Linked DNA regions of Spiractinospora alimapuensis. Each later gene encodes a partner of the first gene's protein in a complex. Links are inferred from orthologs where the notes say so. Each region holds a gene or a part of one and is shown on either strand. Other genes may lie near its edges.

Region 1 (7,403 bases):
ATCGTGCCGCGCATGGTGATCGGCTCCTTCCCGTCATGAGGTGCCGATCGTAGAGCAGGGACTACTGCCTGGTAATGATCCTGAAGGTAATGCCGGGCTTACTGACGGGACGCAACGCCGTCCACGACGGGGATGCGGCGCCTATGAGGTCAGCACCCGGCGTGTCGACTCCCTGACCTGGGGAGACTTGGCGGATCCGTCGGTTGGTACCTCGGCGTTTTCCCACACCACGCTCGCCCGGCGTCCGTCCAGCTCCAGAGTGGCGAGGCTGTTGCGGTAGTCGGGGCCGTCGTCCAACCGCCACCGTAGAGCGGGGGAGGGGACGCGGGCCAGGGCGGTCAGCACTCGGGTGCCGGCCGCCGCCAGGCCACTCGCGGCGATCCGGGTCATGATCCGCAGGGGGCGGGGAAGCCGATTGCGGATGGGGGAGCACACCAGTTGGGCCACCGTGGTGTCCCCGCCGGGCGTGTCAGTCCCGGTGCGCGCCCGCGCGAGGTAGGAGAAGTGCACGTCCCCGCCGAGGAACAGGACGCTGGCCGGGGCGGCACCCCGGCGGCCGCTCCCCGTCTCCAGGACGGCGTTGGTCACGTGCGTGAACGACTGTTGGAACGCCGCCCAGTGCTCCAGGTCCACCGCCTGGCGCAGTCGTTCCCCGATCCCGCGCATGGCTGCCCCCCACCGGCCCGCGCACACGGCCTCACTCCACGCCTCGAGGTTGTGCACCCCACGGGGGAGGAGGAACGGCAGCGAGCAGGCGACGACGACGTGGTCGACGTCGCCGGTGAGGTTCTCGTCGATCCAGGCCGAGCCCCGCGTCCCCAGCATGTCGCGGTCGGAGTCGTCCGCCACCCGTCGTGAGCAGCGGGTGTCGACCATCAGTACCCGCGTGCCGCCGAGGTCCAGGCGGAAACTCCAGAGGTAGCTCTCCGGCGACTGGTCCGCCCGCCACGCGAACTCGTCCAGGGCCGGCCCGGCGTCCGCCGGGGTGGCCTCGTCGGGCGTGGCGGTGTCTGACGCCGGGTCGGTGGGCCCGGGGGAGTCGCTGGCGGCGACGTCGAGGGTCACGTCGTTTGAGGGGCCGAGGACCGCCGCCACCGCGGGGTCCGCGGCGCGGTCCCGTGCGGTCAGGTTGCCCAGGTGCTGGTACACCCAGTAGGCCCCGATCCCCGAGGTGATCCGATCCCGCCACCATGGAGAGGCCGCGATCTTCCGACGCCAGGCGCCGGAGGTGTTCCAGTCGTCGCGGATGTCGTGGTCGTCGAACATCATCAGCGTGGGCACGGTGGACAACAGCCACCGCACGTCCGGCGCGGTCCACGCACGGCGGTACAGCTCGGCGTACTCGTCGAAGGACACGACCTCGTCCGCGGGCGCGTGTATGGCGCTGGAACGCCCGGAGGCGGCCTCGATGCGTCGGGCCCGCAGTTCGGCCGCCATGTCCGCCTGGAGTTCGTCGGCATAGACCTGGTCGCCGAGAAGGAGCATCACCGACGGCTCGTCGGGCACGGCCCCACCGTGGTCCCGTCGACGCCGCGCCAGACGCCGGGCGTAGGCGAGGAGCATGTCCGGGCCGTGCACGGCGTCCGCCTCCACCGTGTGGGCCGCTGTCGTCAGGCAGGACCCGAACAGGACGCGCGTCGGCGTCGCCGGGTCCAGAGTGCGCAGAAGGCTGGGCGGTGCGTCGCCGCCGGGCAGGGGCCAGACACTCACACCGTCCACGGAAACGCGGTAGGGCAGCGCGCTCCCCGGCGACAACCCCTCCACATCGACGAGCGCGAAGTGATGCCCGTGCACGGTGAACGTCCGAGCGTCCGCCCGGACCTCAGGTCCGCCCTCGTGTCCCGCGGCGACGGTGACAGTGCCCGGCGAGCTGGTCTCGACCCACACCGTCGCGGTGGACGCGCTGACACGGCGCAGCACCGGGCCGGCGCGCAACTCGACACTCACGGATTCTCACTCCTCGTTCCGGCCTGCGGGTGCCGTCCTCCGCCCACGAATACCGTACGGAGTTCCGACGCACCAGCGGGGGGTTGCGGCCGGAGCCGGCCGGGGTAACGGTAGCCGTATGCGCACGACACTGTTGGACATATCCACCGGAGGCGACGACACGGTCGTCGACATCACCCACCTCTGTGCCCAGTTCGCCGCGGAGGCGGGTGGGGACGGACTGCTCCACGTCTTCGTCCCCCACGCCACCGCCGGTATCGCCATCATCGAGATCGGCGCCGGATCCGACGACGACCTGCTCGCCGCCCTGGGCGACCTTCTTCCAGCCGACGACCGATGGCGACACCGCCACGGATCACCGGGCCACGGACGAAGCCACGTGCTGCCCGCGCTCGTCCCGCCATATGCCACGATTCCGGTGATCGCGGGACAGTTGGCCCTGGGCACATGGCAAAGTGTTTCCATCGTCGACATCAATGTCGACAACCCGCACCGAAACGTGCGTCTGTCGTTCTTGACCAGCGCCGGTTAAGGAGTAGGAGTGGTACTCACACACGCGGCCCCCAGCGCGTTGACGAACGTGCCCGGAGCATGTGAACTTAACCGACAACGGCGGGTGGTCGTCGATACGGTCACCACAAGGATGCCGTCGGTGGTCCCGCACCCGTGCGGGCCAGTTCTGGGCTATGGAGGAGGACTTTCGTGAGCTCGACCGCGGGTCAGGCGCGCAGTGAGAACAGCCTGGCCGATCAGCTCGGTTTCAAACCGGGTCAGGTGGTGCAGGAGATCGCGTTCGACGATGACGTGGACGAGGAGCTTCGCGCGTCGATCGTGAAGAGCACCGGGAATGAGCTCGTCGACGAGGACTATGGGGACGTCGTCGACGTCGTGTTGCTCTGGTGGCGTAGCGATGAGGAGGATGACCTCGCCGACGCACTGATGGACGCGTTGACCATGGTCGAGGGCGGGGGAGCGATCTGGGTCCTGACGCCCAAACCGGGGCGGGAGGGCCACGTCGCGCCGAGCGACGTCACCGAGGCGGCGGGAACCGCCGGCCTGTCCCAGACCTCCGCGGTGAACGCCGGTCAGGACTGGTCAGGGACCCGGCTCATCGTGCCCAAGTCCAAGCGTTAGTCTTCCCACGAGCTCCCGGATGCCCCGCCCGCGCGGGGCATCCGAGGGCTGCCCGAATCCCGAATGAGAGGCCTGTGCACTGATGAGCAGCGGGACGCCGATCGAGATCGGCCAGAAGGCCCCCGACTTCGAGCTGGCCAACCAACACGGCGAGAAGGTGCGCCTGTCCGACTTCCAGGGCAAGCACAACGTCGTCGTGGTCTTCTACCCCCTCGCGTTCTCCGGCGTCTGCGGTAACGAGCTGTGCGAACTCCGTGACGGCATCGCGGAGTTCGAGAACGACAAGGTGCGGCTGCTGACCATCTCCGTCGACTCCGTACACGCCCACCGCGCCTGGGCCGACCAGGAGAAGCTGGAGTACCCCCTCCTCAGCGACTTCTGGCCCCACGGCGCGGTGGCGCAGTCCTACGGAGTCTTCGACGAAGAACGAGGCGTCGCCGTGCGCGGCACCTTCCTCATCGACACCACCGGCGTCGTCCAGTGGAAGGTCGTCAACCCCCTCTCCGAGGCCCGCAGCCTCGAGGACTACCGCAAGGCGATCGAAGCCCTGTAACCCCAACGGCTCGGGGCAAACGCCCCGAGCCACACGGTAGTATCCACAAAGTCAGGGCGCATAGCTCAGTTGGTCAGAGCATCCGGCTTACAACCGGAAGGTCACAGGTTCGAGTCCTGTTGCGCCCACAATGCCCTGTGCGCTGGGCTTCGCAGATGGGCATGTAACTGATGCGAACCTCAGTGCAGAGCGCACCGCGAGCTACAGTAACCCGGACGCCTCGTGATCACCGAGTGTGCGCATGCCCGGGCAGTGCGAGGGTAGCCGATCGGACCGATGACCCCGTCTCCGGCTTCAGAGTCACCATGTACGAGCCCTACGGAGTGCCGGAGGCTCGTCTGCGATGTGGTGGGCTCCCGAAGGGGGCAAGACCATACGTCTCTTTGCGCGTCTCCTGAGGTACGTGGACTCCGGCCCGGCGACAGCTCGCTCTGCCGCCTGATGTGGGGCGCTGGCCGTTTTCAGTGGGGGTTCGGGAGAAGTTCTCCCAGGAGTTGTGTGACGCGGTCGCGGATCTCGTCGCGGATGGGGCGGATGGCTTCGATGTGGTGTCCGGCGGGGTCGGGGAGGTCCCAGTCGAGGTAGCGCTTGCCGGGGAAGACGGGGCAGGTGTCGCCGCATCCCATGGTGACGCAGACGTCGGAGGCACGGACCGCGTCCGTTGTCAGGATCTTGGGGTGCTGGTCGGTGAGGTCGATGCCGACCTCGGCCATGGCGGCCACGACGGCCGGGTTGAGTTCCTCGGCGGGTGTCGAGCCGGCGGAGCGGACCTCGACCTGTCCCTCGGACAGGTGGTGTAACCACGCGGCGGCCATTTGGGAGCGTCCGGCGTTGTGGACGCAGACGAATAGGACGGATGGTGTGGCGGTGTAGGTCACTGTGGCGTCCCGAGGGTTGATCGTGGAGCGGCGTACAGGTCTGACGTATCAGCATCCGATGATGCGATAATATCAGCGCATGTTGATGTCAGTGAATGCTGATTTGTTGAAGGTGTTGTCCGACCCCTTGCGCCTGCGGATCGTGGGTTTGCTCGCGCGCGAGACGTTGTGTACTACGCATCTGGTGGCGGAGACGGGTGCGAGTCAGACGAACCTGTCCAACCACCTGCGCATGCTGCGGGACGCGGGTGTGGTGGAGACCGAGCCGTGTGGGCGGTTCACGTACTACCGCCTGTGTCCCGAGGTTCTGGACGGGGTGTCGCGGCAGTTGGCGGCGTTGGCTGAGACTGCGCGCACCGTGGGTGCCGGGGAGAACAGGCGGGCGTGCTGATGGTGCGCTCGCAGGAGGCGTCCCCCGCTGGTGCCGGGTCGGTCGCCGCGAAGATGTCGGTGCTCGACCGATTCCTGGCGGTGTGGATCCTGCTCGCCATGGCGGTCGGTCTGGGACTGGGTCGGGTGGTCCCGGGTTTGGACGAGTTTCTGGCCTCGTTGGAGGTCGGTGGTATCTCGCTGCCCATCGCCGTTGGCCTGTTGGTGATGATGTACCCGGTCCTGGCCAAGGTCCGCTACGACCGTTTGGACACCGTCACCCGCGACCGCCGGCTGCTGGTTTCCTCTCTGGTCATCAACTGGCTCGTGGGGCCCGCCGTCATGTTCGCGCTGGCGTGGATCTTCCTCGCCGATCTCCCCGAGTACCGAACCGGCCTGATCATCGTTGGCCTGGCGCGGTGCATCGCCATGGTCATCATCTGGAACGACCTCGCGTGCGGGAACCGCGAGGCGGCCGCGGTGCTGGTCGCGCTGAACTCGGTCTTCCAGGTGCTCGTGTTCGGACTCCTCGGGTGGTTCTATCTGGACCTGTTGCCCGGCTGGTTGGGCCTGGACACCGGGGGGCTGGAGGTGTCGCCCTGGCTGATTGCGGTCAACGTGGTGGTGTTCCTCGGCATCCCGCTGGTCGCCGGCTTCCTGACCCGCCACGTCGGCGAGCGCAGGCTGGGGCGCGAGCGCTACGAGTCCGGATTCCTGCCACGGATCGGCCCGTGGGCCCTGTACGGGCTGTTGTTCACCATTGTCCTGCTGTTCGCCCTGCAGGGCGAGACGATCACGAGCCAGCCCCTGGACGTGGTCCGCATCGCCGTCCCGTTGCTGGCCTACTTCGTGATCATGTGGTTCGGTACATTCGCCTTCGGTAAGGCCGCCAGGATGAGCTACGACCGGACGACCACGCTGGCCTTCACCGCGGCGGGCAACAACTTCGAGTTGGCCATCGCGGTGGCGATCGCGACCTTCGGTGTCACCTCGGGGCAGGCGCTGGCCGGCGTGGTCGGCCCGCTGATCGAGGTTCCCGTGCTGGTCGCCCTCGTCTACGTCTCGTTGGCCTGGCGCAAGCGATTCGCGCCCGCACGGCGCTGAGGGGGGAGACGCCAGCTACGGCGGGGAGTCGGGTCCGGCGTCCTGTGCTGCGGGAGTGGTGGGTCAGCGCCGCCGTTGGAGTCGGCGCAGGACGTGGCGGGCGTCCCGTCCGACGCCGCGCAGTGTGGCTGAGGAGAAACTGCGTTGGAACTCCAGGCCCACATACCCCAGTCCGGGCACCGTGGTGGATAGTCCCCCGTGGTGGAGCGGTTGGCCTTGGTCGTCGAGGGCGCCGGTCGTGGCGAGGTAGTCCAGGGCGGGTCGGTAACCGGTGGCGAGGAGAAGGGTGTCGATCGTCTCGACGGCGCCGTCGGACCAGGTGACCTTGTCGCCGTCGAGGTGGGTGAACATGTCGCGCCGGTCAGGGTTGCCGGTGGCGAACGCGGCGCGGTATCGGCCGTCGTCGTTGACCAGCGTGGGCCCGTTCTGCCAGATCCGGCGGAGGGGGGCGGAGTCCAGGCCGCTGCGTACGAACCACCAGTGGATGTCGCGGCCCAACGGGCGTTGGTTGGCCCACGCCACGGGCTTACGGGTGGCGAGGCTGACCTGGGCCACCTCGGCCAGTTCCGCGGCGATCTGAACCCCGGAGTTTCCCCCGCCGACGACGATCACGCGCTGGCCGGAGAAGGAGTCGGGGGAGCGGTAGGCGGCGGTGTGGAGCACCTGCCCGGAGAAAGTATCCAGGCCAAGGAGGCTGGGTGTGTGTGGCCGTGTGAATCCCCCGGTCGCGGCCACTACGGTGCGCGCCCGTACCGCGACGCCGTCGCCCGTGGTGAGGACGAATCCCTTGGGGGTGTGCTCCACGCGTTCCACGCGGTGCCCGCAGCGGATGTCGGCGTCCAGGTGGGAGGCGTAGTCACGTAGGTAGTCGAGGACCTCGTCACGGAGCGGGTATCGATCGGGGTCGCCGGGCATGGCCCGTCCGGGCAGGCCGGAGAAGCGGGCGGGGGAGAACAGGGTCAGGCTGTCGTAGTAGTCCGGCCAGGAACCCCCGGGGTGCTCGGCGGCCTCCAGCACCACGGGGTGTACTCCGTTGTGGTTGGCGGCGTGGGCCGTGGCGAGTCCTGCCTGTCCGGCGCCGATGATGGCGAGCGGTACGTGTTCCATTTCTTCCTCTTCGGCTGTGCTGGGGGCGGTGTCTTCGACACGTCGCCCCCAGCAGGTGTTCTAGGACGATTGCGACGGGGTGGGGCGGCTGGCCAGCGAGATCAGGGCGGCCAATGCACCAAGAGCCCCCAGAGCCGTGAACGCGGCCGGGTAGCCGCCCAGGGGACCGGCCAGCGCGGCGCCGGCCCAGGGTGCGAGGGCGATCGCGACCATGATCGGGGTGTGCATCACTCCGTTGAGCGTGGCGTAGCTCTGGGTTCCCCAACGATCGGTCACGGCGGTGGCCTGCAACAGGGTCAGTACTCCGCGCG
Region 2 (7,259 bases), 2.2 Mb from region 1 along the record:
GGGAAGTCCCTCGACTCTGGGAACGCCATGTGATGAACTGCGCCGTGGTCGAGGAACTCATCCCGTGGGACACTGAGGTCGTCGATCTGGGCTCCGGCGCGGGTCTCCCCGGGATCGTTCTGGCTATTCTGCGACCCGATCTGCGCGTCACACTGCTCGAACCGCTGCTTCGCCGTACGGTGTTCCTTCAGGAAGCCGTGGACTTCCTTGAACTTGACAATGCTGTCGTTTGGCGCGGGCGCGCCGAGGAACAGAAGTCCGAGCTCCGCGCGGGCGTGGTCACCGCACGTGCGGTCGCCCCACTGACGCGGCTCGCACGCTGGGCCCTCCCGCTCCTGCGCCCCGGCGGGACACTGCTCGCCCTCAAGGGCGAGCAGGCCGAGGCCGAGCTGAGGGAGGCATCCATGGAGGTGGCGAAGATTCGCCCCTGCGTCTCCGAGGTGGTCCAGGCGGGTGCGGGTAAAGTCGACCCCGCCACGACAGTGATTCGGATCAAGGTCGTCGGCGAGAATGCCGGTGGGGCGGAGGCGAAGCGGAACCCCAAGGGCAGGAGACAGCGTGGACGAAAGAGGTGAGTTCACTCGTGCACAACAGTCAGCACGGTGACACCGGATTCGAAACCCCTGTTCCGCGAGGGCTGGGCGGACCCGCGGGGACGCAGACACCGTCCACGACGGCCCCCGCGGACTACCAACACCACCCCGGGTCGGCGTCCCCGGCGTCGGGTGCTTCCGGTGGGGCGGTTTCACGTGAAACGTGGGCTGATCCCGTACATGGATCCTCGGCCAGCGCGAGCCAGGGGACGCCGTTCGCGGGTGCCCCGGAGACACACGGCGCCGCGGCGTCGATGACTCCCGCGCACGGTTCCGGTGTGTCGGTCGAGGGTGGCGTGGACCTGGATACCCCGATCGCTCGGGCCGCGCGTGCGGCGATGACGGTGCGGGAGCCTGAGAGTGGCGATTGGCCGCGGCCGTCGCGGTGTCGGGTGATGAGCGTGGCGAATCAGAAGGGCGGGGTCGGTAAGACGACGACCACGGTCAACATCGCCGCCTCGCTGGCCATGCACGGCAATCGCGTCGTGGTCGTGGACCTGGATCCGCAGGGGAACGCCTCGACGGCGCTGGGGGCGGATCGTACCGAGGGTGTGCGCTCGATTTACCACTGTCTGGTCGAGGGTGAGGACCTGATCAAGGTCGCCCACCCGGTCGCCGACATCCCCAACCTGTGGTGCGTCCCCGCCACGATCGACCTCGCCGGCGCGGAGATCGAGCTGGTCTCCTTGGTGGCTCGAGAGTCTCGACTCAAGCGGGCACTGGGCGCGTACGACACCAGCGAGATCGACTACATCCTGATCGACTGCCCGCCGTCACTGGGGTTGTTGACCGTCAACGCGATGGTCGCGGCCGAGGAGGTCCTGATCCCGATCCAGTGCGAGTACTACGCACTGGAGGGTCTCGGTCAGCTGCTGCGCAACGTCGAGTTGGTGCGTACCCACCTCAATCCGGGACTGGCAATCTCCACCATCCTCCTGACGATGTACGACGGGAGGACCCGTCTGGCGTCGCAGGTTGCCGACGAGGTTCGGGAGCACTTCGGTGAGCTGGTGCTGGACACGGTGGTGCCCAGAAGCGTTCGCGTCTCCGAGGCGCCCAGCTATGGTCAGTCGGTGATGACCTACGACCCCGGGTCGACCGGCGCGGTGGCCTACATGGAGGCCGCGCGGGAGATGGCCGTGGCAGGGGCCGCTCAGTGATCGGAACTGAAGGGAGACCGCGGTGAGCCAGCGTCGGGGACTCGGTAAGGGTCTGGGGGCGCTCATTCCCCAGGGGCCGATCGAGACCGAGAGTCCGGGAGTGCCCCCCGGTGGTTCGATGGGGGCCGCGCCGGAGTATCTCGGTGCCTATCTGGCCGAGGTCGCGGTCGCGTCCGTGTCACCCAATCCGCGCCAACCGCGGCAGCACTTCGACGAGGACGCCTTGGAGGAGTTGACGGCCTCCATCGGTGAGGTCGGACTGCTTCAGCCCGTGGTGGTCCGACTCGTGGGCGAGGGCGCCTACGAACTCATCATGGGGGAGCGGCGCTGGCGTGCCAGTAAGGCCGCGGGCTTGGACACCATCCCGGCGATCGTGCGCCGCACGACCGACGACGACCTTCTGCGTGACGCCCTTCTGGAGAACCTGCACCGTCAGGAGCTCAACCCACTGGAGGAGGCGGCCGCCTACCAGCAGCTCCTGGACGACTTCGGCGCCACCCACGAGGAGCTGGCGAAGCGGATCGGCCGGTCCCGGCCGCATATCACCAACACGCTCCGGCTGCTGAACCTGTCGCCCGCGGTACAGCGACGGGTCGCGGCCGGGGTTCTGACGGCTGGCCACGCCCGTGCCCTTCTGTCGGTGGACGACTCGGAGCTTCAGTCCCACCTGGCGCAGCGGATCGTGGCCGAGGGGCTCTCCGTTCGGGCGTTGGAGGAGATCATCGCCCTGGGCATGGACGAGGGACGCAAGAAGCGCAAGGAGCGCCAGCGTCCGGACCGGGCGCCGGAGATGGACGAGTTCGCCGGCCGACTGTCCGACCTGTTGGACACTCGGGTGAAGGTGGATATGGGGCGACGCAAGGGCAAGATCGTGGTCGAGTTCGCCTCACGTGAGGACTTGGAACGCATCGTGTCGGCCATCGGTGAGCGGGGGAACTGAGCCGCTCGCCTTGACGCTTTGTCGACTCCTCGCCGTCGACGTGTCGACTTCACTATTCGTTTCCCCGTGGGGGCCGTGGTCACAGGACCACGGCCCCCACGGCGTTCGCGGGCGCGTCGGCTCTCACGGCACGGAGTCGGCGGAGCGTCCGGTGGACTGGGGGACAAATCCACACGTCGACATCTCTCCTGTCGTGAGCGGCGCATGGGCCCGGTGTGGCGGCCGGTGGGACCGGAGTGGGAGTACCCCCTGTCGTGGAGTCGTGGAGGATCAGACGTTCCCTCGAGACCTCCTGTCGTCCTGTCGTCCAGTGACTCGGCGAGTCCTGTGGGGCTCCGTGCGCTGGGGCAGACGAAAGGGGGCCCGGGAGAGTCTCCCGGGCCCCCTTCATGTCCCTTGTTTCACGTGAAACGGCGCGAGAAACGCACGCCGTACGAGGAGGGTCAGATGAAGTCCTTGAGTTCCTTCAGCATGGCCGCCTTGGGCTTGGCGCCCATGATCTGCTTGACGACCTCGCCGCCCTTGTAGACGTTCATCGTGGGGATCTGCATCACACCGTAGACCTGGGAGGTCTTCGGTTCCTTGTCGATGTTCATCTTGACGATGGTGATCTTGTCGCCGTGTTCCTGGGCGATCTGCTCGAGCACCGGAGCCACCTGGCGGCATGGGCCGCACCACTCCGCCCAGAAGTCGACGAGGACCGGCTTGTCGCTCTCCAGCACGTCCGCGTTGAAGCTGGCGTCGGTGACTTCCTTGACACTGCCCACCTTGTTACCCCTTTGCGTGTCGGCGGTTGATTAGTCGTTGAGGTCGGCGAGGAACCGCTCCGCGTCGAGCGCGGCGGAGCATCCGGTGCCGGCGGCCGTGACGGCCTGACGGTAGGAGTGGTCGACGACGTCGCCACAGGCGAACACGCCGGGCACGTTCGTCTTCGTCGTGGGGGAGTCGACGGACAGGTAGCCGTCGGCGTCAAGGTCGAGCTGGTCGGTGAACAGCTCGACCCGCGGGTCGTGGCCGACCGCGATGAAGAGACCCGTGACCTGGAGGTCACTCGTCTCGCCGGTGTTGGTGTTGCGCAGGCGCAGCGAGCTCACCTTGGTGTCGCCGAGGACCTCGGTGACCTCGGTGTCCCACAGGAAACGGATCTTCTCGTTCGCGAACGCCCGCTCCTGCATGATCTTGCTGGCGCGGAGCTGGTCGCGACGATGGATGATGGTCACCGACTTCGCGAACCGGGTGAGGAACGTCGCTTCCTCCATCGCGGTGTCGCCACCGCCGACGACGGCGATGTCCTGGTCGCGGAAGAAGAACCCGTCACACGTGGCGCACCACGAGGTGCCGCGGCCGGAGTACTCGTCCTCGCCCGGCACACCGAGCTTGCGGTGCTGCGACCCGGTGGCGACGATGACGGTTCGGGCCAGGAAGGTCTGGTCACCCGATTTGACGACTTTCGGATTCGCCGTCAAGTCGACTTCGGTGACGTCCGCGGCGCGGAGGTCGGCGCCGAAGCGCTCGGCCTGCTTGCGCATGTTGTCCATGAGATCAGGACCCAGGATCCCGTCGGGGAACCCAGGGAAGTTCTCCACATCGGTTGTGGTCATCAAAGCCCCACCCGCGGTGACTGAGCCTTCGAACACCAGGGGTCGAAGCTCCGCTCGCGCCGCGTAGACCGCGGCCGTGTATCCCGCGGGTCCGGAACCAATGATGATCACGTTACGCACGTCACTCACGCTGGCCGGCCCCTCTGCAGTGGTCACATCGCTGTGCTGGTCTCAAAGTCGTTCAGTACCAACAGATGGTAGGGGCAGGCCATTCCCGCCGGGGCCATGTCCCTGGTGAGGGCATGACCACGACGGGAACGAGCGTCGTCGACGCGCCTAGGGCGCGGACACCGTGCCCGAGTCGAGCGCTTCCGCGGAACCGGAGTCCGCCGCGCCACAGGTGTCGGCGACGACTCGGTAGTGAAACTCCTCGGTGGACTCCGGTGGGAGTCCGGCGCTGTCGACCAGGACCCAGGCCGTCACGCCCTCATACTCCGCGAGGTCGACGAGGAAGGGATGACTGCCGCCTTCCTCAACAACCTGTGCGGTGCAGGCCGCGAGGGCCTCAGGCTCGGCCTGGGCGGCCGGAGGCGCGTCCGTGGTGTCCGCGTCGCCGGCAGGGTCCTCCTCCAGTGGCACAGAGTCAATGAGTTGTGACACCTGGGAGTCGATCGCGTCCGCGGTATAGGCGGTCCCGCTCTCCACGGAGGCCTTGTACGGCTGGGCGATCTCCGGGTCGTCCTGTGGAGCCGGTTCGGCCACCGCTGGTCCCTCGGCCGACTTGTCGGCGAGTACGGAGTTGAGGACGGCGATACCACCGCCGACGACGAACACCGCGGCCGCCGCGGCCACGAGCATCGGAGTCCACCGACTGAACCGGGTCTTGTGCGTCAGGTGCAGCACCTGCGCCGATCCGGTGTCCTCTCCGTCCGACGGAGGCGTGCCACCGTCGGAACCGGACCTCCCCCGGGCGAACTCCGCGGCCAGGCGCTCGTCGAGGGCCTGCGCGGTGGACGGGGGCAGGGAGGGGAGATGGTCGGTGGTGAGCGTCGCCGAGGCGTCGTCCACCTGTTTGAGGAACACGTCACCCAATGGTGGGCTGGGCGACGTACGAAGCAGCGATGCGGTCTCCTCCAGCCCCGAGAGCGCCGCGTCACACTCCGCGCACTCGGCGATGTGGGAACGCATCACAGCCGCGTCATCCTCCTCGAGCGCTCCTTCGTGGTACAGAGCGATAAGAAGCATGCTCGCGTCTTCTTCGTCCAGCGGCTCCTCGACATAGCGTCCGAGGGCCACGGACTCGACGTGCGACGTCACGATCCCTTGCCACCTCCTCCGTGAGATGTGACGTCTGAGGGAGGCTGTCGGTTCCTGAGATGCTGCAGATAGGGCAGAAGTCGGGACCTACCGCGCGCACACCGACTCTTCACCGTGCCCGGAGCGATCGCGAGAATTGTCGCCGCCTCGTCAACGCGATATCCCAACATGTCGACAAGGATGAGAGCGTGCCGCTGCTCCTCGGGGAGCTGCCTCAGGGCGTCGTGGACGTCGATCGACGCGTCGCTGGAGGAAGCGGGGTCGTTCGGCGTCCCACGCGTGTGCTCGTGCGCCAGGAGGTCCAGGTTCGCTCCGTCCCCGGACGGGTAGTGGGGCCGGACCATCTTGCGTCGCAGCCGGTCGTTGCAGGCGTTGATGACGATCCTGTGCAGCCATGTGGTGACCGCCGAGTCGCCACGGAAGCGGTGCGCCGCCCGGAACGCCGACAGGAAGGCGTCCTGCAGCGCGTCGGACGCCTCCTCGGGGTCGCCCAGGACACGGATCGCGACCGCCCACATGCGGGCGCGGTGTCGACGAACGAGCTCACCGAAGGCGCGTTCGTCACCCTGCCGATGCTGTTCGAGGAGCTCGGGGTCTGACAGGTCGGGAGGTTCAGTCAGCGCGTTCACGGGGTTCCACGCAGCTCCAGGTCATTAATCGTGGCGCGGTACTTCGAGCCGTCCGAGGCCAGCTCGGTGAACCACACGACGACGTAGCGTCCTTCGGCGGGCTCATCCAGCGTAATGGCGGTCTCACCACTCGCCCCAGTGTCGGAGTGGACACTGGTTAGTGCCCCCAGGTCGGCCTCGTCACCGACGAGCAGCTCGTAGGAGGTGGCTCCGTCACCGAGGTGCAGGTCGGCTTCGTTGATCTCCACCGTGTCCCCCATGTCGACAAGGAGACCCACGCCGTCCTTGAGGTTGCCCAGTTGGGCGCTCGTGTAGCCCTGGGTGTTCCACTGTGTGCTCGGGTCGCCGTCGATGGCGAGGTCGGCCTTGTCGCCGTGTTCGTCACCGTCGCCCTGTGGGTCGAAGCCGTCGGCACTCGCCGGTTGCAGGACCTCGAACTCCTCGCTCGCCTCGTCCTCCGTGTCCTCCGGCTCTTCGCTCACGGCGGGACCGTAGTCGTTCCACTGGCTGCCGAGTGACCAGGCGCCGAGGACGACGGCGACGAGTACCAGGAGCCCGACGGCCGCCACGGCGATTCGAGGGGTCATCGATCGTCGCTCGGCGTTCGCGCGACGACCACCCCCACCGGAGGACGGGTGCGCCCCACCCGACGGTGCCGCCGCGTTGGAGGGAGATCCCACGGCCGTCGCGGCCGCCGCGGGGGCGGGAGGCGCGGGTGGGGACGCGGGCAATGGCATGACCCGCGGGAGCGCGGCCAGTGCGTCGGCGACCTCGCGGGGGTTGCGCAGTGGCGCCCCACTGCGTCCGCCGTCCTGGAAAGCGGACCGACGGACGATGTCGTTGGCGGCCTCGGGGATCCCGGCCCGGACCTGGCCTGGATCACACGGGGCGCCGGCCACGATGGGAGCGGGACGTAGACCGTGGTTTCCCTCACCGGGCCACAACGCCGTGAGCGCCGCGTACAGCAGACGACCCAGGCCAATGGCGTCGGCCAGCTCGGGATCCTCGGTGGAGATCCCGTGGAGGGCGGCGTCCACGCACACACCGGTGATCTTCACCGAGCCGCCGGCGGTCCAGAT

Evidence for each region.
Region 2: the proteins of J4H86_RS26810 (region 1) and trxA are in contact, whole or in part, in an NMR structure (PDB 2IPA), measured with the Bacillus subtilis proteins. The link is inferred for Spiractinospora alimapuensis from one-to-one orthologs.

The regions. Positions count from the first base shown.
Region 1 is NZ_CP072467.1:5,776,368-5,783,770, forward strand. The notes cover bases 2,805-5,672. They hold J4H86_RS26810 (arsenate reductase ArsC), read right to left. Parts: upstream 4,513-5,672; coding sequence 4,096-4,512; downstream 2,805-4,095. Other genes in these bases: J4H86_RS26795 (DUF3052 domain-containing protein), read left to right, coding at 2,805-3,081; J4H86_RS26800 (peroxiredoxin), read left to right, coding at 3,164-3,634; J4H86_RS26815 (ArsR/SmtB family transcription factor), read left to right, coding at 4,598-4,903; arsB (ACR3 family arsenite efflux transporter), read left to right, coding at 4,903-5,672. In the rest of the region: J4H86_RS26780 (long-chain fatty acid--CoA ligase), read right to left, coding at 1-14; J4H86_RS26785 (DUF7800 domain-containing protein), read right to left, coding at 142-1,947; J4H86_RS26790 (YjbQ family protein), read left to right, coding at 2,066-2,479; more of J4H86_RS26795, read left to right, coding at 2,650-2,804; more of arsB, read left to right, coding at 5,673-5,985; J4H86_RS26825 (flavin-containing monooxygenase), read right to left, coding at 6,049-7,092; J4H86_RS26830 (MFS transporter), read right to left, coding at 7,153-7,403. UniProt on the Bacillus subtilis protein: Catalyzes the reduction of arsenate [As(V)] to arsenite [As(III)]. In vitro, can dephosphorylate para-nitrophenyl phosphate (pNPP).
Region 2 is NZ_CP072467.1:3,566,350-3,573,608, forward strand. Bases 1,799-4,522 are described here. They hold trxA (thioredoxin), read right to left. Parts: upstream 3,461-4,522; coding sequence 3,137-3,460; downstream 1,799-3,136. Other genes in these bases: J4H86_RS16555 (ParB/RepB/Spo0J family partition protein), read left to right, coding at 1,872-2,693; trxB (thioredoxin-disulfide reductase), read right to left, coding at 3,491-4,423. Also shown: 16S rRNA (guanine(527)-N(7))-methyltransferase RsmG, read left to right, coding at 1-575; J4H86_RS16550 (ParA family protein), read left to right, coding at 848-1,753; J4H86_RS16570 (zf-HC2 domain-containing protein), read right to left, coding at 4,571-5,551; RNA polymerase sigma factor SigM, read right to left, coding at 5,548-6,171; J4H86_RS16580 (protein kinase family protein), read right to left, coding at 6,177-7,259. UniProt on the Bacillus subtilis protein: Participates in various redox reactions through the reversible oxidation of its active center dithiol to a disulfide and catalyzes dithiol-disulfide exchange reactions.